Regions from separate parts of the Fictibacillus halophilus genome, predicted to be linked through region 2. Evidence: a T-box and tRNA genes for the amino acid it is inferred to sense, from the RefSeq annotation. Region 2 holds a T-box; the other holds one or more tRNA genes.
The links. A T-box is a leader RNA that pairs with one kind of tRNA and senses whether it is charged. The one in region 2 lies ahead of trpS (tryptophan--tRNA ligase), so its partner is inferred to be a tRNA-Trp.
Positions count from the first base shown of each region.

Region 1: it has a tRNA-Trp gene. The T-box ahead of trpS (tryptophan--tRNA ligase) is inferred to sense a tRNA for this amino acid. The anticodon was not compared.

Region 1 is NZ_JAEACF010000001.1:29-12,034, reverse strand. Features, by position in the region: gene trmL (tRNA (uridine(34)/cytosine(34)/5-carboxymethylaminomethyluridine(34)-2'-O)-methyltransferase TrmL) at 1-134, opposite strand, end outside; gene I5J82_RS00120 (amidase domain-containing protein) at 220-1,101, opposite strand; gene I5J82_RS00115 (methylated-DNA--[protein]-cysteine S-methyltransferase) at 1,170-1,706, opposite strand; gene queG (tRNA epoxyqueuosine(34) reductase QueG) at 1,766-2,911, opposite strand; gene I5J82_RS00105 (B3/B4 domain-containing protein) at 2,988-3,641, shown strand; gene I5J82_RS00100 (hypothetical protein) at 3,977-4,654, opposite strand; gene I5J82_RS00095 (YhgE/Pip domain-containing protein) at 5,090-7,546, opposite strand; gene I5J82_RS00090 (ATP-dependent helicase) at 7,738-9,918, opposite strand; tRNA gene I5J82_RS00085 (tRNA-Leu) at 10,043-10,127, opposite strand; tRNA gene I5J82_RS00080 (tRNA-Cys) at 10,156-10,230, opposite strand; tRNA gene I5J82_RS00075 (tRNA-Gly) at 10,243-10,317, opposite strand; tRNA gene I5J82_RS00070 (tRNA-Gln) at 10,377-10,451, opposite strand; tRNA gene I5J82_RS00065 (tRNA-His) at 10,461-10,536, opposite strand; tRNA gene I5J82_RS00060 (tRNA-Trp) at 10,551-10,624, opposite strand; tRNA gene I5J82_RS00055 (tRNA-Tyr) at 10,642-10,726, opposite strand; tRNA gene I5J82_RS00050 (tRNA-Thr) at 10,809-10,884, opposite strand; tRNA gene I5J82_RS00045 (tRNA-Phe) at 10,894-10,969, opposite strand; tRNA gene I5J82_RS00040 (tRNA-Asp) at 11,014-11,089, opposite strand; tRNA gene I5J82_RS00035 (tRNA-Met) at 11,179-11,255, opposite strand; tRNA gene I5J82_RS00030 (tRNA-Val) at 11,283-11,358, opposite strand; tRNA gene I5J82_RS00025 (tRNA-Glu) at 11,384-11,458, opposite strand; tRNA gene I5J82_RS00020 (tRNA-Ser) at 11,486-11,577, opposite strand; tRNA gene I5J82_RS00015 (tRNA-Asn) at 11,582-11,656, opposite strand; rRNA gene rrf (5S ribosomal RNA) at 11,667-11,782, opposite strand; partial or broken rRNA gene I5J82_RS00005 (23S ribosomal RNA) at 11,847-12,006, opposite strand, start outside.
Region 2 is NZ_JAEACF010000001.1:856,354-868,359, reverse strand. Features, by position in the region: gene I5J82_RS04600 (peptide ABC transporter substrate-binding protein) at 1-146, opposite strand, end outside; gene I5J82_RS04595 (DUF3899 domain-containing protein) at 578-949, shown strand; T-box leader at 976-1,227, shown strand; gene trpS (tryptophan--tRNA ligase) at 1,286-2,275, shown strand; gene I5J82_RS04585 (YjbA family protein) at 2,366-3,112, opposite strand; gene fabF (beta-ketoacyl-ACP synthase II) at 3,250-4,488, opposite strand; gene I5J82_RS04575 (beta-ketoacyl-ACP synthase III) at 4,530-5,462, opposite strand; gene I5J82_RS04570 (YppG family protein) at 5,726-6,025, shown strand; gene I5J82_RS04565 (ComZ family protein) at 6,060-6,239, opposite strand; gene I5J82_RS04560 (NAD-dependent epimerase/dehydratase family protein) at 6,577-7,488, opposite strand; gene I5J82_RS04555 (alpha/beta hydrolase) at 7,603-8,340, opposite strand; gene I5J82_RS04550 (YjzD family protein) at 8,733-8,912, shown strand; gene I5J82_RS04545 (YjzC family protein) at 8,954-9,133, opposite strand; gene I5J82_RS04540 (hypothetical protein) at 9,224-9,547, opposite strand; gene I5J82_RS04535 (HNH endonuclease) at 9,646-9,939, shown strand; gene I5J82_RS04530 (hypothetical protein) at 9,944-10,084, shown strand; gene moaD (molybdopterin converting factor subunit 1) at 10,145-10,387, opposite strand; gene I5J82_RS04520 (molybdenum cofactor biosynthesis protein MoaE) at 10,384-10,848, opposite strand; gene mobB (molybdopterin-guanine dinucleotide biosynthesis protein B) at 10,845-11,387, opposite strand; gene I5J82_RS04510 (molybdopterin molybdotransferase MoeA) at 11,327-12,006, opposite strand, start outside.

The sequences.
Region 1 (12,006 bases), 860 kb from region 2:
AAATATTTGTCTTCTAAAGAAAATCCAAGTGGATGAATGAGATGCAGATGTGCACCTGTTCCTGCACACGTACGTGCGATGTTTCCTGTGTTCGCAGGAATTAACGGTTCAAATAAAACGACATGTATAGCCAAAAAGCTCACCTCAAAAACAATATTCCAACAAGTACTTATTATAGCACTTTTTTTGGAATATCACTCTCTGAAGGTAAGCTTCTTCTTAAAGAATATGAAAAAATTTATATTGAATGCGCTTTGTGTACGCAGTAGAATCCTCATAACCCCAATATCTCATTCTGCTGTTTGTTGTATGGGCATTTACGAGTGGTTCTCCTGAAGGATCCTTTGCGACCACAATCGTCGTATGCTGATAGTGACCATCTCCATCAAAGTCATAGCAGATCACATCTCCCGGCAATAACAGGTGTGCCGCAGATTTCTCTTGCGCCTGGAGACTTGATTTAGAGCCGCTCAAATACCATCTCATCGCATTTGCTACCGACCAGCTATAGCTCCAAGAGTTATTTCGCATCCACCAGCCCTTCGATTTAATAGATTGAGAAGTCATCGGAATGCCACCTGCATGAAGACTTTGAGAAATATAGTTCGTGCAATCATTCTCAAAAGATTTATAAGCAGGATTAAATGTATTCCACCATCTCTCTGCATAACGTACAGCAGCAAGTCTATCATAACCGCCCTTCGTTGGTGCGATCGACTCGTTCTCCCGCTCAATCTTTGGAAGTTCTCTGTAGTTTCCTTCCACATTCACAGGTTCATCGCTTTTCATATCACCGTCTTGAAAAGTAGCACGTCGCTCTTGAGAGATCTCTTCCACATAAAAATCAAACCCGTGTTTGATCAAGAAACTATAATGCACCAAATAATCCACTTGAACCTTATCTTCGGACTCAGTCGTTCGTAATACGCTTCCGTTCGTTTGATTGTTCACGATAAATGCATTTCTATCGGTATACATTTGTTTTTTTCGAATAAAACTCTCTTGTTCTTCTCTTAAAAAGAAGCCTCTTCCGTCTGCATCTGCATGTATCATCCATTGAGATTGGTTTTGGATATAAGCTTTAAGTGTTTCCATCCACATCAGACATCCCTCCTGCTTCTACTAACATATGAGTGAGATATCAAAAAAAAGAACCCTTTAAGGGCTCTCTAGGATGTCTTCTTGCAGCTATTCTGTTCGATCGATAACAATATTTCTTTTTTATCTAATCCCCCGCCATAGCCTACAAGTGCTCCATTACTTCCAATCACTCGGTGACATGGAATAAAAACAGGTACGGGATTTTGGTTGTTCGCGCTGCCTACAGCTCGAACGGCTTTTGGTGCACCAATGCCTTGAGCCACTTCCTTATACGAACAAGTTACGCCATAAGGAATACTCGTTAGCTGGTTCCATACCTTTTTTTGAAAAGCGGTACCAAATAAATCATAGTTCACGCTAAATTCATGCAGGTTGCCTGCAAAGTAAGCGTGTAGTTGTTGAACGGCATCGTCCAATCGTTCTGGAGAGTGTATAAGTTCTCCTTTAATAAAATGTTTCGCCATCCATGAACGTAAAGTTGGAAGGTTATCCTCCATTGAACCAAAATCGAGACGGCAGATTCCGTTCTCCGTTGCAATGATTGTTAACGGTCCGATTACGCTTTCCATTTCTTCGTAATAGAGTAACGTTTTAATCTGACACATAATTATCCCTTCTTTTCATTACTTGACCTTACTATATCGGACACTCCAAACATTTGCGATTACGAAATTTCTTGATTTCGAACCATTTTCAGTCCTTTTTCAATCTCTAACGTGACCAAATCGTCTTTTTCACGCTCTTTTGCAGATAATAGTTCCAATTCCGCATTTATCCCGCCAATCTTACCTATGGCCCATGCCGCAGTTCCTCTTATAACGGGTCGTGGGTCATTATGGAGTACCGTTACTAAATCTGGAATAGCTGTTTCATCTTTAAAATGAGCTAAAGCGATAATCGCATTTCGCTGAATAGGCTTTTTCCCTCTCCAGCTACCAGAAACATGGCCGAATTTCTCTTTGAACTCTCTATTGCTCATCGACAACAATGGCTTTAAGAGGGGTTTTGCAATCTCTGGGTCAGGTTCCATTTCCACATGATGATGAAAATCTTTTCCCTTATTTTCAGGACAAACGGTCTGACACGTATCACAACCATATAAACGGTTACCGAGCTTATCTCTATACTGATCAGGCAAAAATCCTTTCGTTTGTGTTAAAAAGGCGATACATTTTGACGAATCAAGCTGTCCTCCCTGTACAAGAGCATTAGTCGGACATGCATCGACACATTTGTTGCATGAACCGCACTGATCTTCCATTGGTGTGTCTGCAGGAAACGCAATGTTTGTGATCATTTCACCGAGATACATGTAAGAACCAAACTCCGGTGACATGATGGCACAGTTTTTGGCACTCCATCCAATCCCAGCCCTTTCAGCAACAGCACGATCAGAAAGTTCACCTGTGTCTACCATTGATTTCACAGTGGCATCTGGAACTTTTTCTATAATAAAAGCTTCCAGTAATGAGAGCTTTTCTCTTAATATATGGTGGTAATCTTTACCCCATGATGCTCTGCAAAAAATTCCTCTGCGCTCTCCTCGAACACTTCTCGGAGCATCTTTCATCTTGGAGGGATATGCAAGAGCGATTGAAATAATACTGGAAGCTCCCGACAAGAGCCGACTTGGCTCTGTTCTCTTTTCTATATCACTTTCTTCAAATCCTGATTGATAGTTAAGGTCTTGCTGTAATCGGAGACGTTCTTTGAGCTCAGCAAATACATCAGCATGTGCAAAACCAATTTTGTCGATTCCGATTTCTTTACTATATGCAACAATCTCTTCCTTCAACTGGGCACTTGTCACGCATATCCCTCCTTTACATTTATTTTCCACAATTATGATAAACTACTATTACTTAAATAAGAAACGGGGTTACATGATGATCACAATTAATCCTAAACTAAACGAGCTTGTCCCGAACTTTAAAATAGGCACACTTACATACCATAATATCGCGATTAGCGAATCACCGCAAATGATTAAAGGCAGGTTCCAGCTATTTACAGAATCCTTGCGACTTGAAGAAAAAAATGCTGCCGATTATCCTGGAGTGGCTGAATATCGTCACGTGTTTAAAACATTAGGAATGGACCCCTCCAGATATCGTCCCGCTTCGGAAGCATTGTTGCGTCGCGTTTTAAGCGGCAAGGACCTACCTCCGATTAATTCTGGCGTTGATGTTAACAACTTCTTTTCTATCCGATTTGCGATTCCAATCGGTCTTTACAACCTTGATAAGATTGAAGGCGATGTGGAGATTCTAATTGGCGGTGCTAAAGATACGTATGAAGGGTTAAACGGGCGTGAGATGAACATGGAAGGTAAGTTACTGTCTAGAGACGATGTTGGTGCCTTTGGCAGTCCAATCGTAGATTCAAAACGCACGATGGTAGATGAGAGCGTTAAGAATGCACTGCATATCGTGTACCTGCAGCCATCTATGAATGAAAATGAAGCGCATGAACTCTTGGATTCTATGGCAAAGATGTTCACTCAAGTGAATGGTGGGAGTGCTGAGATTCAGGTGATTTAAACAGTTGTTTAAATTACGAAATGCTCGTTTGGCCACAAGTTATCATTAAATACAGCTGATGTCGAATGATGTAGACTCGTCGATATAGCATACAAACTCGTCAATATAATGGGGAAATTGGTGAATATATCGTGTGAAAGTTTCAATAAAATAGGCAAACTCGTCAATATATAAAAATTGCGCTTTATAGTACAAAAAAATGCAGGGCTTCATTGGATCAACGAAGCCCTGCATTAAAACCTACAACTAACTTGTTCTATATATAAGCAGCAAGTAGGACATTTATGACAAGTTCTTTATACTTTCTTAAAAAAATCTCCTGCCTAAATTTTTTATTAATCTACTAACGTATATTTCACGGACAATGTTGCTTCAATCTCGTCTCCTTCATCCAATTCGAACACATATTCAGGAAGAAACAGGTCATCCCCTCTTCCTAAGATGATATTGACTTTACTTCCCCCGTTTACAAAGTAATTTCCAAATCCATTCACGGGCTCTACTTTATATCTTCCTGGAGCAATATCTTTACCCGCTATAAATACGCCGGCTACTAAGGTTCTTGGCTCTTTTTTCTTAATAAGAATGCCTTTATTTAAAGTATCAAGCTCATTTTTTTTATTTGCGATCTCTCCACCAAGTTTTTTTAGTTCATCTTTCCTTCCTTTTACTTGAACGCCCAATTCATCCAGTTCTTTTTGAATAGTCTCTTTTTGGCTAATCATTTCCGAAGCTTCATCAACCTGTATTTGAAGCCCATCCAATTCAGCTTGTTTACTGCTTTCCTCTTCCTCCATCGCTTCAACGTTTTCTTCTATATTTTCTAACTCTTTCTTCCATTCTTTGATCTCACCATCAATTTCCCTTACTACCACTTTTTTATCTTTGAGAAGAACAGAAGCTTTGTTGTAACCTATCGCATGTGCTGAAATAGCGGTAATCGCCACTAAAACCAACGCCATTAAGCTAAAGTAGACCCACTTCTTCTTAAACTTCAATAATTCCCATTTCATTAAATCTCCTCCTCATGATGAGATATGTATGGCTTTTGAACTATTTTATTTTACTGATAAAACATTATGCTTTTTTATCAAAATAAAAACCCCTTTAAAAAAAGGGGTATCGAACTCATCTATAAATATCGAAATAATACAAGGATAGAAAAGAGAAAAAGGATTACCATGACAAATAACAAGCGAACGGATTGAAAAAGCCTGATCAACAGACCATTAATCATGTGCATATAGTGAAAAATATCAGCAGAAATGAAGAGGATTGAAACGAAGGAGATGGTCATTAATATCAGACATACTGTAGCACGCCGGTCTCTATACATTAGAGAAATAACCTCCTTTACACCTACATATTCAGTGTACAAGAAGAAGATTCAAAAAAAAGTTCCCGGCTTAAGTTGCCAGGAACTTTTTTTTGTAACCCATTGATGTTGATCAGCTCGCTAAATCTAGATTTTTCGGTTCGCTTTTTGGCTTTGCAAACAGATAGACTGCGATCGACAATAAACTAAAACTTAATAGATAGATGAACAATATTCCCATATTGGAGAATGCAGAGCTCGTACTGCCCAATGAAATCAATGCCTTAAATCCCGCGATGGAATACGTGAACGGCAAAAATTCACTTAGCGCACGCAAATTCTCTGGCAGCATATCGATCGGCAAGTTAGCACCTGTCGTTGAAAGCTGTAAAATCACTAATGCGAACGCGATGAATCGTCCGATGTTCCCTAACGATGCAAAAAATAAGACGATTCCAGTAAATACTAAACTTACAAAAACCGCAAAACCTATAAATCCAAGTGGATTTTCAGTTTTCACATTTAAGACGAGCAGAACAACCGTCGAAAGAAGTAATGCCTGTACAACAGCCAGTGCACCTAGGTTCATGAATTTAGCACCGAACCAAGAGAATGCTGAAACTTCTTCTGGTTTCCTAAAGTTGATGAACATCGACATGATTAAGATTCCAACGAATAGAGCTAGTGAAAGAACATAAGGAGCTGTTGAATCACGATAGAGTGGATATTTATTGACGGTTTCACTCTTCAACTCAACAGGCGAAGAAAACATGCTTAGATTCTTATCATTGGCCGCTTTAATCGCTCCTGTTTTCTCTGCACCATCTTTTAGACCTGATGATAACTCGTTACTTCCATCATTTAATTTCCCTGCACCATCATTTAATTTGGTTACACCTTCCGTTAAGTCACCCCAGCCTTTTTCAACTGTTGCGTTTCCATCACTCACCTGTGACATACCATCATTAATCTTTGTTGCGCCTGAAGTTAGGTCACGCCAGCCTTTTTCAACAGAAGAGTTACCTGCTGATACTTGGGTTGCACCGTCATTAAGTTGGGATGCGCCTTTTGTCAAAGATGTCCAACCCGTGTTCACTGATTGGTTTCCTGCAGCAATCTGCGACGTTCCTGCGTGCAGCTCTCCTACCTTACCTACCATCGTGTTCCAGCCACTCTCAATCGACGCGGTCCCTTGTTGAAGCAGAGGTACCTTTTGGCTTAATGTCGCAACACCGTTGTCCACTGACGTTTGGCCAGCTACAAGCTGATTTACCCCATCAGCGACAGACTTTGGATTAGGTTCAGCATTTGCAGTGAAAGCTCCTGCGATTTTTGCAGCTCCTTGTTGTAGTGACTGGAGCTTTTGTGCTTTTGCTGGATCAGTAGCAGCTGTTGTGATAGCTTGGCTCGTACCATAAATCTTCATAAAAGCAGGATCCTTGGATAGTTCAGGGTGTTGCTCTAAATATGCCTTTAAATCACTTGATAACACTTGCAGCCCCTTACCTAGGTTTGCAGATTCATCTGCTACTTGAGCAACGCCTTGCGAGATCTGCTGTGTTCCAGGAGCGATTTCATTCTTGATCGCACTTTGAACACCTTTTAGTCCTGTTAAGATCCCCGTTGTTCCTGCTTTTAGTTGCGGTATGCTGTCTCCAAGTTGTTTCGCACCCGCTGCAAGGTCTTTTACTCCAGATTGTTTATCTTTTAAATTTTGTAATAAAAGTCCTGTTCCTTCATTAGCTGCAGCTGAACCTGCCGCAAGCTTTGAAATATCACCTGATCTAGATTGAAGAGAAGAAAGCATTTCCTTCATACCAGCACTTAGTTGCGATGAACCATTTGCCAGTTTGCTAATATCCGGCTGTTTGGCTGACAAAGAACTAGCCATTTGTCCTACACCATTTTTAAGTTCTTTTGCACCACTCGCAAGCTTTGAAATATCAGCCGCTTTATTTGTAAGCGATTCCAAAAGTGTGTTTGTTCCATCTCGTAGATCAGTCATTCCCGTATTTAATTTCGCAGATCCATCTGCAGCTGATTGAAAACCTTCTGATACATCACCGAGACTGGCGAACATGTTGTTCGCATACTTCTCCGTAATTTTATCTCCCAGTTTTTCTCTGAGCTTTTCAGTCGCACTTCTTGTGACTTGTGCTGCCATGAAATTTAATCCTTCGTTTTGAATATACGTAAGCTGAAGCTTCTCGGGATTATCACTTAAAACAGTTGTTACCCTTTGTGAAAAATCCTCTGGAATCTCAATAACCATGTAATATTTCAGACTATCGAGGCCTTCTTTTGCTTCCTCAGCACTTACAAATTCCCAACCGAGATCTTTTCCTTTCTTTAAATCTGCGACAAGATCTTTTCCTACATTGATCGGCTCATCGTCCGATAAAGCCCCCTTGTCCTTGTTGACTACCGCAACAGGCAAGTTTGACAAGTTGTCGTAAGGCCCCCATTTTGGTGATAGAAGTATACCACCATAGACGACAGGTACGAGCAACGCAGCAATGACTGAGATCAGCAGACCCTTTTTTCCTACTAACTTCGCCATTTCTGCCACAAACAAACGAAAAGCGTTCATCCCTTTACCCCCGTTCTCCCCTAATATAAAATACATTCTGTAAAAATGAACAGGTATTCACTTCTACTAGAATGTATTATTCGGAAGAGATAGGAATAAATCCTTCTTATTTATCAGAAAATTGTAAAATATTAAATAATAATGAGGTATTAAGTCCTGTTATAATATAAGATTAGATAAAAAACTGTTTATCACGTGTGAACTAAAGGCTCTAAAAGTCCCATTTCCAAACACGCACTGATTAATAATTTCTTTTCCTTAGACTGAAATTTTAGAGAAATAAATTCTTCACTGACCTCTGTTATCTCTCCAGTCCCAAATACACGGTGAGTAACACTTAGACCAACTTGTAATTCTTCCTTCTTTTTGATGCTATTCGGATTAAAAGGTACTCCATTAATCTTTTTTACATTCTTTTTTATAGGTTCAGATTTCGTCATTCTTGTTGGATCTAATATATTTTTAACATCCGTTACAAACACAGATTCTTCAACTTTTTTCCCATCTCGATAAGGATACGTCACTAGGGTTAATTGTTTCTTGGCACGCGTCATCCCTACGTAAAATAAACGAGCTGCTTCTTCTAACATTTGATGATCAGTACGATCTTCTTTAGATGGGATGATTCCGTCCACTACATCAATCATATATACCCTCTCAAATTCGAGCCCTTTCGCACTATGAAAGGTAGAAAGTGTTATCGCGTCATGCCCCTTCTTCTTTTTTGCTGTCTTCAGAACGAATTCAAGATGCTTTAATCGTTTAGCAAAATCCTCAAGGCTCTCAAGATCTGTTGCAATTTCTTCGAGTGTGTTTAAGATCCCCACTAAATAATCCATTCGAAAACCTAGGCTCTTACTAATCTTTTCTATGGCTTTGTCATATCCTAATCGATCTCTGATCACACGAATAGCTTGAAGAGGCTTCATCTCCTTCATTTCTTTAAAGGTCTCTTTACTAGCCTTTAGAAGTTTTACTTGATACTCCTGTAGTTTCACATGTTTTAGCAGGTTATCAAATACAGAATCGTTATTGTTCAGTTGTTTGAGTGCTTGCATCTGCTGCTTCGAAATATAGCCGTTAAACTTTAAATGAATTTTTTCTAAAATGTCTGGTCTCTTGTCTGTAAAGGCCATTCGCATAAAATTCAATATATCTTGAACTACCCAATGTGAAAAGAAACGATTATCAGCATCCTTCATATAAAACGGAATTCCTGCTCGTTCTAAATCATTCATCAATCCAATGGATGACGAATTGTTACGATATAAAATAGCGATTTCCTTTAGATCAACGACTTCATTCAGTTCACGTATCAAGTATTTGGATTGCTCTTTAAAATTAACGAGTTGTTTTACTTCAATCGGTTGCTGTGAAGGATTTTGAGTGAACATATTTTTTTCATATCTATTTTTATTTCTTTTAATAAACGAATTAGCAACGTTAACAATATCCTCAGATGAGCGATAATTTTGCTCCATAAACAAAATAGATGCATCACTGTACTTTTCCTTAAATTTAAGTAAATACGAAGGCTCAGCACCTCTCCAGCTATAAATAGATTGGTCATCATCGGCCACAACACATAAATTTCGATGAGTAGAAACCATTTTTTCTATAATGGAATGCTGCACAAGCGATGTATCCTGACTTTCATCGGTTAAGAAATAGTCATATCTGTTTTGATAATGACGTAACACCTGCTCATTCTTTTCTAATACATCATTTCCGATCGTGAGCATATCATCAAAGTCTAACAATACATGATGCGAATCAGAACGTTTGAGTTCCTCATAATGTTTAAATATCTCTTCAGCCTTCGGAACATCACAAGAAACTTCTGACCAACGTTCGATAGGTATCATCTTGTTTTTTATGTAACTAATATAAGTGGTGAGCTCCTCCATTTGATCTTCGGTTACGTTTTCCCCAACAACGGACTTGAATAAATGTCTCAGCATAAGTTTTTTGTTGTATTGAAAGTTTCCTGCCGAACCCTCATCTAAATCGTGATCACCCTCTATAATTGTAAAGGGGATTCCTAAATTTCTATAATGATTCCTGACTACCTCAAAAGCAAAGCTATGAATGGTCGAAAAGTCCACAGAAGGGAGATCAGGATAAAATTTTGCGAAACGCTCTTTCATATCATTGGCTGACGCCTTACTGAACGTAACAGCCTTTATACGAGAAGGATGTATTCCTTTTTCCATAATTAAATAACCGATTCTCATAATGACTGTGGTTGTTTTTCCAGAACCAGGTGAAGCAAGTAATAGAAGGGGTCCTTCTGTCTTCATAACAGCATTCTTTTGAACATCATTTAAAATAATGCCTAGATCATTTTTCATTTTATTGAAGAAATCTCTCATTGATCAGTACCCTTTCGTAACTTGAATATATTCATCGTTAATTAAAGTATAAAGTTTAAAAGCAAATAAAAAAACTCCCCACAAAGGTGAGAAGTCTTAAGTTTAAATGTTAAGTTAAGTAAAATGGTACCGGTGGTCGGGGTCGAACCGACACTCCAGAAGGAACACGATTTTGAGTCGTGCGCGTCTGCCAATTCCGCCACACCGGCATTTGAATCTTTTTTGAATTGGAATTTATGGAGGCGGCACCCGGATTCGAACCGGGGGATAAGGGTTTTGCAGACCCGTGCCTTACCACTTGGCTATGCCGCCAGAAAACAAAAATGGAGCGGAAGACGGGATTCGAACCCGCGACCCCAACCTTGGCAAGGTTGTATTCTACCACTGAACTACTTCCGCAAACATTTAATTAACTTATAATATGTTGTTAAAATCATCTTATGTTATAAAAATAAAAATGGCTGGGCTAGCTGGATTCGAACCAACGCATGTCGCAGTCAAAGTGCGATGCCTTACCGCTTGGCTATAGCCCAAAATTTAAATGGGGCGGACGAGGGGAATCGAACCCCCGAATGTCGGAACCACAATCCGATGCGTTAACCACTTCGCCACGACCGCCACAGTATTAAAATTGGCAGGGGCAGTAGGAATCGAACCCACACCAAAGGTTTTGGAGACCTTCGTTCTACCTTTAAACTATGCCCCTATATAAGGAATAAAAGATGGTGGAGGGGGACGGATTCGAACCGCCGAACCCGGAGGGAGCGGATTTACAGTCCGCCGCGTTTAGCCACTTCGCTACCCCTCCACGAATGAAGACAGGTTTTATTATAAAACATAATCACCCTGTTTTTCAATAAGTTTTTTGTTCCAATTCAGGAAGAAAAAACTGGTGCCGGCTAGAGGACTTGAACCCCCAACCTACTGATTACAAGTCAGTTGCTCTACCAATTGAGCTAAACCGGCAAAAAAAAATGGTGGCTCGAGACGGAATCGAACCGCCGACACGAGGATTTTCAGTCCTCTGCTCTACCGACTGAGCTATCGAGCCAAGAAAAAAATCTTGGTGTTGTAAAGCCACCGTTTAAATAAAAATGGCGGACCCGACCGGGGTCGAACCGGCGATCTCCTGCGTGACAGGCAGGCATGTTAACCACTACACCACGAGTCCATTCATGAAATAAAATTGGTTGCACCCTAAGGGCACTACAGATATTTCATGGTCAAGAAGTAATCTCGACGTTGTCCATGAAATAAAATTGGTTGCGGGGACAGGATTTGAACCTGCGACCTTCGGGTTATGAGCCCGACGAGCTACCAGACTGCTCCACCCCGCGATGATATGAATATGATATAAAAATTAATGGTGGAGGATGACGGGTTCGAACCGCCGACCCCCTGCTTGTAAGGCAGGTGCTCTCCCAGCTGAGCTAATCCTCCATATTTTAAAATCGTTATGTATAAGTGGTGACCCGTACGGGATTCGAACCCGTGTTACCGCCGTGAAAGGGCGGTGTCTTAACCGCTTGACCAACGGGCCAGATTTTTGAGCTAGAGAGTATGTATCTGGCGGAGAGCAAGGGATTCGAACCCTTGATACGGGGTTGACCGTATACACGATTTCCAATCGTGCTCCTTCGACCTCTCGGACAGCTCTCCAATATGGCTCCACAGGTAGGACTCGAACCTACGACCGATCGGTTAACAGCCGATAGCTCTACCACTGAGCTACTGTGGAATATGTATTGGCTCAGCGACGTCCTACTCTAACAGGGGGAAACCCCCAACTACCATCGGCGCTAAAGAGCTTAACTTCCGTGTTCGGTATGGGAACGGGTGTGACCTCTTTGCCATCATCACTGAACCAAATTATATTGAGAGATGTTCTCTCAAAACTAGATACGACGTTTCCAAACGTTATGCTTTTTAAGGATAAGCCCTCGACCGATTAGTATCTGTCAGCTCCACGTGTCACCACGCTTCCACACTAGACCTATCAACCTCATCATCTCTAAGGGGTCTTACTCACTTGCGTGATGGGAAATCTCATCTTGAGGGGGGCTTCATGCTTAGATGCTTTCAGCACTT
Region 2 (12,006 bases):
GGCTCATTTGGCTTTTCAGTTGCTTTCTCGCCTTCGCCGCCTTTAGAATCGCTTGCGTTGTCTTTGTCTCCACCACTACATGCAGCTAAGAACATGCTTAGTACAAGTACTAATGTAAGAAGTAAAGACCATTTTGACTTCTTCATGAGTCGACCTCCCCTTTTTATCCTGTTAAATTGTTAGCAGATAAAAGCATCAAGAATTATCAGACATTTTCATCTACAAGTTCGATTATACAAGTTTTCAAACAATTGTGCATTTATTTTTTTTAAGAGTTTTACAAAAAGCCCATTATATTTACTTTCTCTTAACAAAAAATAGGTATATGTACCTATTACTAAACAAGGTTTATTTTCTGATAATTCTACAAATTTTACCAAAAAAATGTGTAAACTAGCATGAATATTACATTCTCGATTTTTTGTGAGGATAGGACATGCTTCACTTTGTAAGATAATTCGTCATTTTTATATTTCATTTGTTACAATAGGAGTAAAGTCTGACGGTATAATTCGAAAAATATGATACATTTCTTTATGTTTATGGTGTATTTCTTACTAGATGGAGGCTTCTAAAGATGAACTTACTATTTAAGAGAATCCTGATTATATCAGCGTTCCCTGTTGTAATAGCAATTGTTGTTAGTTTAATTTCTTCCGGACCTTTTACCCTTGAAAAATACGTAAATACTTTATTTTATTTTTCATTGTCGATTGCTCTCATTGGTATTGCTCTTTATGTAGCGAAAGGTGGATTTTTTGACTTTATAACGTACAGCTTTAAAAAAGTGGCTCGATCTTTATCAAGACATCCAGAGATCGATGATGTGGTTTCATTTAAGACAAACTTTCAATTATCAGAGCGAATTAACGTCTCTTATATGAAGTCGTTTTTATACAGCGGCCTTCTTTTAACTTTCATTACAATTGCCGTTGCATATCTTTTATAAATTGTGTATACTACAAAAAATAAATGTTACATGCGATGATGAAGAAGAGTACATGATGTGAAGCTTTCAGAGAGCCTGTGGCTGGTGAGAACAGGCAGTGAATCATGATGGAATGGGCTTTTGAGCATTCTGACCGAACCCTTTATAGTAGGCTCAGGCGTGTAGATGTCCGCACGATATAATGGACAGCGTATCGGAACTTTTCCTGTACGTAATCGAGTGATTTTCTGTAATTATGAAAATTATAAGGGTGGCACCGCGGTCCATTCGTCCCTTGCAAGAGGCGACGAATGGGCCTTTTTATATTGATTTTTAAAAACAAAGGAGAGATGAATCATGTCTGTAATCTTCTCAGGCATTCAGCCGAGCGGGAATTTAACGATCGGTAACTACATTGGAGCGATGAGGCATTTTGTTGAACTTCAAAATGAACACGAATGCTACTTTTGTGTGGTTAATCAACATGCTATTACAGTGGCACAAGATCCGGTTGAATTAAAAAGAAACAGCCGAAATTTAGCTGCTCTTTATTTAGCAGCCGGAATCGATCCTGAAAAATCAACAATATTCATTCAATCTGAAGTTCCAGCGCACACGAAGATGGGATGGATGATGCAATGTGTTTCATATATTGGCGAACTTGAGCGCATGACACAGTTTAAAGATAAATCAACTGGTAAAGAAGCTGTATCTGCAGGGTTGTTAACCTATCCTCCTCTTATGGCAGCAGATATCCTTCTTTATAACACGAGTATCGTTCCGGTTGGAGATGATCAGAAACAGCATCTTGAATTAACTCGAGATATCGCTGAACGTTTTAATAAAAAGTACCGCGAAATCTTTGTGATTCCAGAGCCTCGTATTGCTTCGGAAGGTGCTAGAATCATGTCACTTGTGGATCCTGAGAAAAAGATGAGTAAATCGGATCCAAATCAAAATTCATACATCTCTATGCTTGATGATGAATCTGTGATCTTAAAGAAAATTAAGCGTGCTACCACTGACTCAGAAGGTGTTGTCGCTTACGATAAAGAAAATAAGCCAGGTATTTCAAACCTCTTAACGATCTATTCACAGTTATCAGGAGAAAGCATCAAATCTCTTGTTGAGAAATATGAAGGCAAAGGATATGGCGACTTTAAACAAGGTGTGGCAGAAGCTGTCATCAATGCGCTTAAACCTATCCAAAATCGTTATCAGGAGTACTTAGCATCAACTGAGTTGGATGACATTCTTGATCGCGGTGCTGAAAAAGCTAATCGTGTGGCGAACAAAACGTTAAATAAAGCAGAGCGTGCAATGGGATTAGCTCGTAAACGTGTTTAATAATACGTAGCAGAAAAAACAAAAAACCAGCAGAAGTGGTCTTTCGATCACCTGCTGGTTTTACTTATTTTAAATCTATTTCATTCGTCCTTAGTTCACTTGTGTACCGTTCTCAAGCTCCCAAATCTTTTCAAAATAAGGTTGTCCTTTTACTAATCGTTCACACATATCCATATGCTGTTTGGACCAACCACTTTTTAATTCACAATATAACGCGTCCCACGCTTCATCAAAATCCATCCGCTGAATTCTTCCATATTGCTCTGGCATCCACTCTGTGCACCAGTATCTCATCTCAGCTACATTTTTTGTCGAATGAAGCTGATCTAAAGCCATGAATAAGAGCTGCTTCAGTTGTCTCTCTTTGCGAGTTAACCCTCTCATGCTGTCTGGATTCGGAGATAGAATGTGATATTCTTTACTTAACTGCTTCTCACTGAACGTATATACTTTTGTTTCCGTCTGCTCTGCCATCTCGAATACAAGCTGTTCTTGTCGAGGGATGAGCCTGCTCTTGCGGATTGGTATTCTATAACCCATCGTATCTATGATGAGAGATTTCTTTTCGTCCGTAATAATAAAGCAATGCTCTAGCTGCACCCGTTGGTTATTCTTTCTAACGTAAGCTTTTTGATGTACCTCTTCAAGTAGGGAATCCGGCAGATCATTCAAATCATTTTCGATATAATGAAAGAGTGTGGATTCTATTTTAATAATTGGTACTTGATCCAATAATTCAATATAGTCGTCTTTTCTCCATTCATGAAACTCACAAACGTTATAGCCGTTCTCTTCTCCTTCAAACCAGTTGACCCAAACATCACGTAAATATAACATCTGTACCCCTCACTTCTTTGCCGATTTGTATTTAAAATCAGTATAGTCAGAGGTTGTCCTTTTTATTCTAAATTAAGGTAATTAACTCGAAGTATGCAAAACCCCGCTTTCAAAAGAAAACGGGGTTTGATCTTGTATTATTCTTCGATTCTTTTGAACACTAATGATGCATTATGCCCACCGAAACCTAGTGAATTACTAAGCACAGCTTTCACTTCTGCTTTTCTTGCTGTATTTGGAACATAGTCAAGATCGCACTCTTCATCAGGTGTTTCATAGTTGATTGTTGGAGGAAGAATACTCTCTTGTATCGCTTTAACAGAGAAGATTGCTTCGATACCACCAGCAGCACCTAATAAGTGGCCTGTCATTGATTTGGTTGAGCTAACTGGAATCTTATATGCATGCTCGTTAAACACAGCTTTAATGGCAGCTGTTTCGAATTTATCGTTGTAATCTGTACTTGTTCCATGTGCATTAATGTAAGAGATCTCTTCAGGCGCTAGACCACTATCCTCAACAGCTTGTCTCATTGCACGTGCTCCACCTTCTCCGCCAGGAGCAGGTTGAGTAATATGATAAGCATCGCCTGTTGCTCCGTAACCTACGATTTCTGCGTAAATCTTAGCACCGCGTTTTTTCGCAAATTCGTATTCTTCTAGAACTAGAATTCCAGCTCCTTCACCAATGATAAAGCCAGTTCTGTTCTTATCAAACGGACGGCTAGCAGTGTTTGGATCTGGATTAGTTGAAAGGGCACCAGCCTGGCAGAATCCTGCTAGTGCCATATCAGTGATCGGCGCTTCTGTTCCACCTGTAACCATTACATCTGCATCTCCGCGTTGGATCACTTTAAATGCATCTCCGATTGAGTTTGCACCAGATGCACAAGCCGTTACCGTACATGAGTTCATACCTTTCGCACCAATTGTGATTGACACCTGACCAGATGCCATATCTGGAATCATCATCGGTACGAAGAAGGGACTCACACGTCTTACACCTTTTGCTTCAAAAATACGGAATTGTTCTTCATGTGTATCCATTCCACCGATACCAGAACCGATCCATACCCCTACACGTGGTGCAATTTCTTCTGTAATATCTAAGTTTGCATCTTTAACGGCCATAATAGATGCTGCAACCGCAAATTGCGTGAAGCGATCCATACGACGTGCTTCTCTTTTATCCATAAAATCTTCCGGGTTAAAATCTGTTGCTTCAGCGGCAACTTTAACCGGAAATTTTTCTTTATCTCTTCTTGTAAGTGGTCCTACACCACTTTGACCTTCAACAATCTTTTTCCATGTTTCTTCTACACTGTTTCCAAGAGGCGTTACGGCTCCTAGACCAGTTACGACTACTCTTTTTTTCATTGTAAAACCAACTCTCCTTTATACACATTTGCTGTTATTGATTATCGGCCCCAACGAAGTGCTACAGCACCCCAAGTCAATCCTCCACCAAATCCAACAAGTACGATTGTATGATCTTCTTTTATTCTACCATCTTTCAGTGCTTCTTTTAATGCCATCGGTATGGAAGCTGATGAGGTATTGCCAAACTTGTCGATCGTCATAACCATTTTTTCTTTTGGAAGCTCTAGACGTTCTCGAGAAGCTTCCATGATTCTAATATTCGCTTGATGCGGAATTAAAAAATCAACATCTTCCTTTGACAATCCAGCTTTATGAACGACATTCAAGGAAGATTCGCCCATTTGACGCACGGCAAACTTAAAAACTTCTCTGCCGTTCATATGAATAAATTCATTCTGATATAGATGTTTTGCTCCTGTTCCGTCTGAACCTAGCTCAAAAGAAAGGATTCCTCTGCCTTCACTAACACTAGAAAGTATAGCCGCTCCAGCTCCGTCTCCAAAAAGGACAGCTGTATTACGATCTTTCCAATCTGTTATCTTAGATAGCTTTTCAGCACCAACAACTAGAACATTCTTATACGTTCCTGTTTCGATGAACTGCTTTCCAACGACCAAACCATAAATAAACCCTGCACACGCAGCACTAACGTCCATTCCTACAGCGTTCTTTGCACCTAACGATTCTTGCAATTGACAGGCAACTGATGGAAATGGATTGTCTGGTGTAACCGTCGCTACAACGATAAGATCAATATCTTCTGCAGTGATGCCAGCATCTTTTAGTGCTTCTTCCGCAGCATATCTAGCCATATGAGACGTTTTTACTGATTCTTCTGCAATTCTGCGTTCGACGATTCCAGTACGAGTTCGAATCCACTCGTCACTAGTATCAACCATCTTTTCCAGGTCGGAGTTCGCTAGAATTTTTTCAGGGATATAGCTTCCCATCCCTATGATTCCTGCATTCATAACATTACCCCTTTGGTTTTAGTTTATTTTTTAATGAAAATTTTTCCCCGCTCCCATTGCAGGGAGCAACTTGAAACAACAATTTAGTAAGTACATGAAAAACCTTTTATAATCAAATATTATGACCTGGTACTAATTTTATGATATCTCTGATATTTTGTCTAGTTAAAGTTCTTTTCTTTTCACCAATGTAAGGCGTAGGGCATATCCTGTATGGAAGAAAAATGTAAGTTTAGTGAAATTGATATTAGGAGTGGTTCAATATGCATAATCCTCAAGCTAGACAGCAATCGATGTATCCTCCGCAGTTTCCTGGACGTTTTCCAATGGGCCAAAACCAGCAGCAAATGCATCAAGGTTTTCCACCACCACAGCATTTTGGCGGCCCTGGATTCCGAGGTATGCCGGCACCGTTTCAACAACCGATGCCTCGACCATTTCTACATTCTTTTCGAACGCAAGAAGGCTCTTTAGATTATAATAAAATCTTCGCTGTTATCGACCAATCAGTGAAAGTCGCACAACAGATCTCACCTATCTTTTCTGCGTTTAAAAAGAAGTAAAAAAAGCCAACCCGAGCTGGTTGGCTTTTCTTTATTACTTATTTTCTTCTTTTCCGAGTTCGTACGCATCGTTCATCACGTTCATTAAGAGCTGAAGCATCGGCTGAACGTCTTCCATACCAAGTTCAATTCCTTTTTTCTCTAAAAAAGCTTGAGCTTCTGGCAGATGTGACATAGCAATCTGCATAAATTTCATGTTGCGTTCTGTATCCATTTTTTAAGTTCCTCCTTCACATTATGTACAGAGTTATTAACCCTTACCTATTATAAAGAAAAATGTGAGATGGATAAACGTTTTATGATTAATTTACAATCTAACTAATGGATTTCAAATACTCTCTAGAGTATTAGTATAAATAGAGAAATTCTAGGAATAATTAGAAAAATTCCGAAGTTATATTGACGAATTTTAAAGATAATTCACCAAGTTTTCCTCATTTATCGACGAGTTGACATACAACGACAAAGATAACCTCACATATACTCTCATGCAAGCCCACGGCAATTCAAACAAAAAGTGACCCCGAAACTTCCAGGATCACTTTCATTTGTTATATCTCTTTAGAATTTGGTTTTGATTTTTTATTTCTATTCCTAAAATGCATAATCTGTTTCATAATACCTTCTTTTATTTTCGTTTTCGCACGAAACCCGAGTTCAGTTTCCGCTTTTTCCCCTTTAATCCGCATCTTTCTTTTTTCTTTGAATGTTAATTGATCTGCTTTTAATTCTGTTAACCCTTCGAGCCATTGGTTCTGGTTGCCACTTGATATATTATAAATTTCATTTTTCGCAGCTGATTTACCTGCTAAGAATAAAGCTTCGGCTGCGTCATCAACAAAGAGAACATCTTCCGTGACAGAATCCTTGGAAATCGAATCATTCCTTTCCTGATCTTGATCTTCTATTGAGATAACCTGTTGGTACGTATGATGCTCAGGTTGACCGGGTCCATATACAGTCGGCAGTCTCATGATAACAAATGGAAAATCATGCTGTTCAGCAAGTTGTTTAACGATATTTTCTTCCGTAAGCTTTATCAGACCAAAAAGGGACTCCGGATTTTTTGGTGATGTTTCCAAAACATCTCCTTGTCTCTTACCGTACACATCATAGGAGGATACATAGATCAATTTGGTTTCACTATTAGCTATAGATGCGACTTTTTTAAGAACGGATACGTTACGCTGTACTTCATCTTCTATATTAGCCCATGGTGCTGTTGGCTTGACTGAACAAGCTAGGTGGAAAATGACATCACATCCGTTTGTATGTGGTTCAAGATCTGTTTCGTTTATATCATATGGTAGATATTTAAATCCGGCATGTCGAGCAATAAAATCAATCCGTTCTGGAGATTCTGCCATATCTATGCCGACGACGTCCACTTCTTCATCCAACAAACGGCTGCACAAATGGTAACCGATAAACCCTGCCGCTCCTGTTACAAATGCCTTTTTCATGTAAGAGCCTCCAGTCCATTTTTCTCCTCTTACTATCCTATGGTGTTACAAGAAAGAATACGATACTTTTTTTACACACAAAAACCCCATTACACGATTCAAGTAATGAGGTTTCTACAACACTTTTTCGTAATTTTTAAAATACTCTTGAAAGGCCCTTGCCGGATTAAATGTAGCTTCAGGAACATGTATCGAAAGTGATATGGGTGCAGCAATTTCTTGTCTTCTCTTCTCATAAGATCTGCTATGTTCTTTAAAATTAAATGCAACACCGCGTGCGGCATGCCATATTTGAACTGGTGTTTTCGCTGTAAGATGCTTTGTTTGAGGCATGTTATTGATTAGTGACTCAATATCTTCTTCTGTATTGTAAGCTGATATGATTTCTCGAATCAGTCGTTTAAAGAATAACCGGTTCTGTCTTTCGTGATTAAAATGGTACTGCAAGTCAATGCAAGGATTAATAAATAGGGCTGAGCGAATATTTTTTTCCATTTCCTCCATGAGACGCAGTGCAACAAGTGATCCCATACCCTCTGCAATCAAATGAATATTAGGGTTTAAAATCTCATGCTTCATAACATAGTGGTATAGTCTTTTTGCCAGAATGACTGCTTTCGGACTGCCCCAATGTCTTCCGTATAGATTAGAATAAAAGATGGTATATCCTTGATTTTTGAGGGATTGGATGAGGTTTGCACGTTCAGTGTTTTGTTTCCAAAGACTCGTATGCTCATCAACATAATGACTGCAATCACCGATGATCATCACGGCAAAACCGTTAGGCTGCTTTGGTAGATGAATGATATTCCATTGATTGTCTATTTGGAAAGTGCGTTTGTCGATACTCACATTTCTCCCCTCGAATTCGCTTTTCTTAACTAATGTATGCAGGGGAAACAAATTAGCTAAAGTTATCTGCCTAAGAATTTAGTTCTTTTTTTAGTTGTTCCAGCGTTTGTTTTCCTTCCGAAGTTAAATTCTTTTCTTCTTGTTCTTCCAACGCTTTCAATTCTTCCAATTTTTCTTCCATCTCAATTCATCCCATGAAATAACCGTATTGTATATGTACCTTCTTCTTCGTATCCATTCTTTATCCTGTTAAGCTTGAACAATTTATGAAAATTTTTAACATTTGTGGCTTATTGGGCGATTATTTACATAAAGAATCTTTCCCTTTATCTCAACTTTTGTTACTATACAGAAGGGTAAAGAATTCGTTTACATAAAGAGGTGAATGTGGCATGCGTTATATTTGGACGTTAATCTGGTCTTTATTATTAAGTAATATGATTTTTTATGTGCTCGTTTCAATGCAAGGCGGAACATTCGATTTCGTAAAAGCTTGTATTTTCGGAGTAGTGTTTACAGTTATAATCTCTATTCTTGGTGAATTATTGCCAGCAAAAAGCGAAGAGATATAAAATAAAAACCCGGTTCATATGATGCCGGGTTTTTATTTTTGCTATGGCTTTCGTTTATATGTCCAAACTCTGTTATGATTCGTTGTCTCCGGAAATCGATCACCTGCTGATAAATGGATCTGTTGCGGATCATTTACCATGCTTCCTGTTTCACCGATTTCTACATACATCCCGTTATTTGGTGCTTTCTGACCATGTTTAAAATGTTTATTTTGCCCCATACGTTGATGTACCCTCCTTTCTTTTATAGGTTACCCGCGCTCTCACTGATAACTCTTGCTAAAAAAAGAAGGATTACATCAAAATTTCCCTTAAAACGCACCGTTTACTCCCGCCACAGCATGAAGCGGAAACATACATCGATAAATCTGATACCCTCTTACATCATATTGCGCTTCTGAGTTTCGGTTTTCTTGAGATTCTTCTACATAAGGTATAGCAAAATAAACGTTTTGCTGGTCGACATATTCAATAAAACCTGTATAGGTTGCACCATCCATCAACATCAATTGCACATGCTGATTTCTGTTTTTTAAGCATGTTTTATACATTTTTTTTAATGGGGACCGACCCATTCCTGCTGATTGTCCACCGAAATTTTGTGATGCTCCATATGGATATGGTTGTGGATACATATTACCCCCTCCTTCTACCACATCCTATTCAAAGAAAAAGAAGATGGTACATATATCTATAGACAGATATTCTAACTAGAAGGGAATCGTGAAAAACAGTGGAGAAAGGTACATGTGAGCTTTGTAGAAGAGATCAAGTAGAACTAACTGTGCATCACTTAATTCCGAAAGAAGAAGGCGGCAGGTTTTCTGAGACAGCAAACCTTTGTATTCCATGTCATAAACAAATCCACTTTTTGTATACAAATTCAGAACTTGCGTCGATTTACTACACGATTGAAAAGTTGAGAGATACGCCAGAACTAAAAAAATTCTTAAAGTGGCTGCGTAAACAACCAGCATCAGCGCTTCCGCGAATGAAAAAATCAAACCGTTTAAAGCGTAGGAGATGAAATGATGAAAGAACTTGTAGGGACCTGTGTAATCTGTGATAAGAATTTATATTGTGTGGATGGTTTTTTTCAAGGTCAAATCGTGAATAATCAAAATCTCTGTTTTGCTTGTTTTGAACAAAACAAAAAGGAATCTGCAGAGTAACAACGCGCAGATTCCTTCAACTAACTTTCCTTTATACTTTTCTTCTTACTATTCAAAGCATTATCCACCACTAACTGGTGGAATGAAAGCAACAGTGTCACCAACGTTTACTTGATCTGTTAAATCTACATATTCCTCATTTACAGCAACAAGGGCATTTTCGATCCCGGATAGTTTTCCAACTTCATTTTGTAGAAGGTTTCTTACTTCTTCCACGGTAAGAGGAGATTTTACTTCAATAGAAACTCTTTCCGATTTGGCTTGCTGTGCCAAATTTGCAAACAATAAGATGTTAATCATCATCTCTCTACTCCCTCCTCTGGATGACCAGCAGGATAGGATTTTGTTCCTTGTTGATTGCCTATCCACTCTTCGCCGTCTATATAATGTTCCTTTTTCCAAATGGGCACAATTTCCTTAATTCGCTCGATCGCATATCGACTTGCTTGAAAAGCATCGTGCCGATGAGGAGTGGATACCGCGATCGCAACTGCTATATCAGATATTTGCAGGGTTCCGATTCGATGTGTAATTGCAGTGATTGCATTCGGCCATTTTTCTTGAATCTCGATTCCGATTTTTTCAAGTTGCTTTTCTGCCATCGGTACATAAGCTTCATAATGAAGAAATTTGGTTTGTTTTTCTCCTGTCATTTCTCTAACTGTGCCGATGAATACAGAAATAGCTCCCGCATTATGATGGACCACAGAATCAATGACGTCTTGATTATTTATTGGTTCAGCCGTTATATTAAAATTTTTCATGATCCACTCTCCTTTCGATGTTGACGAGTTATGTAAGTTATTAAACAGTCCATCCATTCTTCTTCATCGTCTCTCATGAATTTGGGACTGTCTGTTCTCTTTGAAGGGGTTGCGCTAGGTTTATCTACATGGAGCGTTGCAACCACATCATGAGATTTAAGCAGAAGATCGTTATCTTCTATTTCGTTTCGCAATAGTACGACACGCGGAAATTGTATATTTTTATAACCTTCTATTAGAATGCAATCCATTTCAAGTGTTTCGTATAGGGCGATCGCTTTACTCAATGGTAATTCTGAATTCAACGTTAATATTGAGCTTTCATAAGATGTTACACACGTTATATAAGCGCCAGCGCTTCGATGTAGCTCTGTATCTTTTCCAGAATCATTAAGATCTACTCGATCTCCGTGACCATGATGTTTAATGACTCCTGCATGTAAATGGTGTTCCGCTAACTTTTTGATCAATTTACTTATTAGTGTTGTTTTTCCACTGTTCTGATAGCCGACGACTTGGAGAATAACGGGTGATCCCACGGCCATTCGCTCCCTTCGCCGTGCCATGTGATTACACCAACTTCACTTCCCTTTTCCCAACCTCTTGTACCTCCAGGCAAAACGATCAGACAGTTTGCTTCAACTAACGAAGAAACAGAACTAGACTTGTCGAGACCTGCAGGAGTAACAACGTTTCCATCGTCTACTTCTGATAATACAGCTCGAACAAATCGTGTAAATGGATTAGGCTTTGGGAAATCACTGGAGAGTTTTGCGTTTCTAACCGTGCAGTGTGGTTTTAACAAGTTCATTCCTTTTAAGATCACAGGTCTCACGAAAAGTTCAGCGCCAACAAAGCATGCTGACGGGTTTCCTGAAAGACCAAAAAGCCATTTATCTTCATATACCGCAACGGTCGTTACACTGCCTGGTCGCATAGCAATTTTATTAAAAAGAACATCTGCACCAAGCTTTTTATATACCTCTGGAAGAAAATCATAATCACCAACAGATACACCACCTGTAGTGATCAAAATATCAGTTTCTTGCAGTGCTGCTTTGATACTTTTGTACAAAGAGTCAAAGTTATCCTCACGATGCTGATAGAGTTTTACTTCTGCTCCCATCGCTCTAACTTGCGCTGCACACATGTATGCAT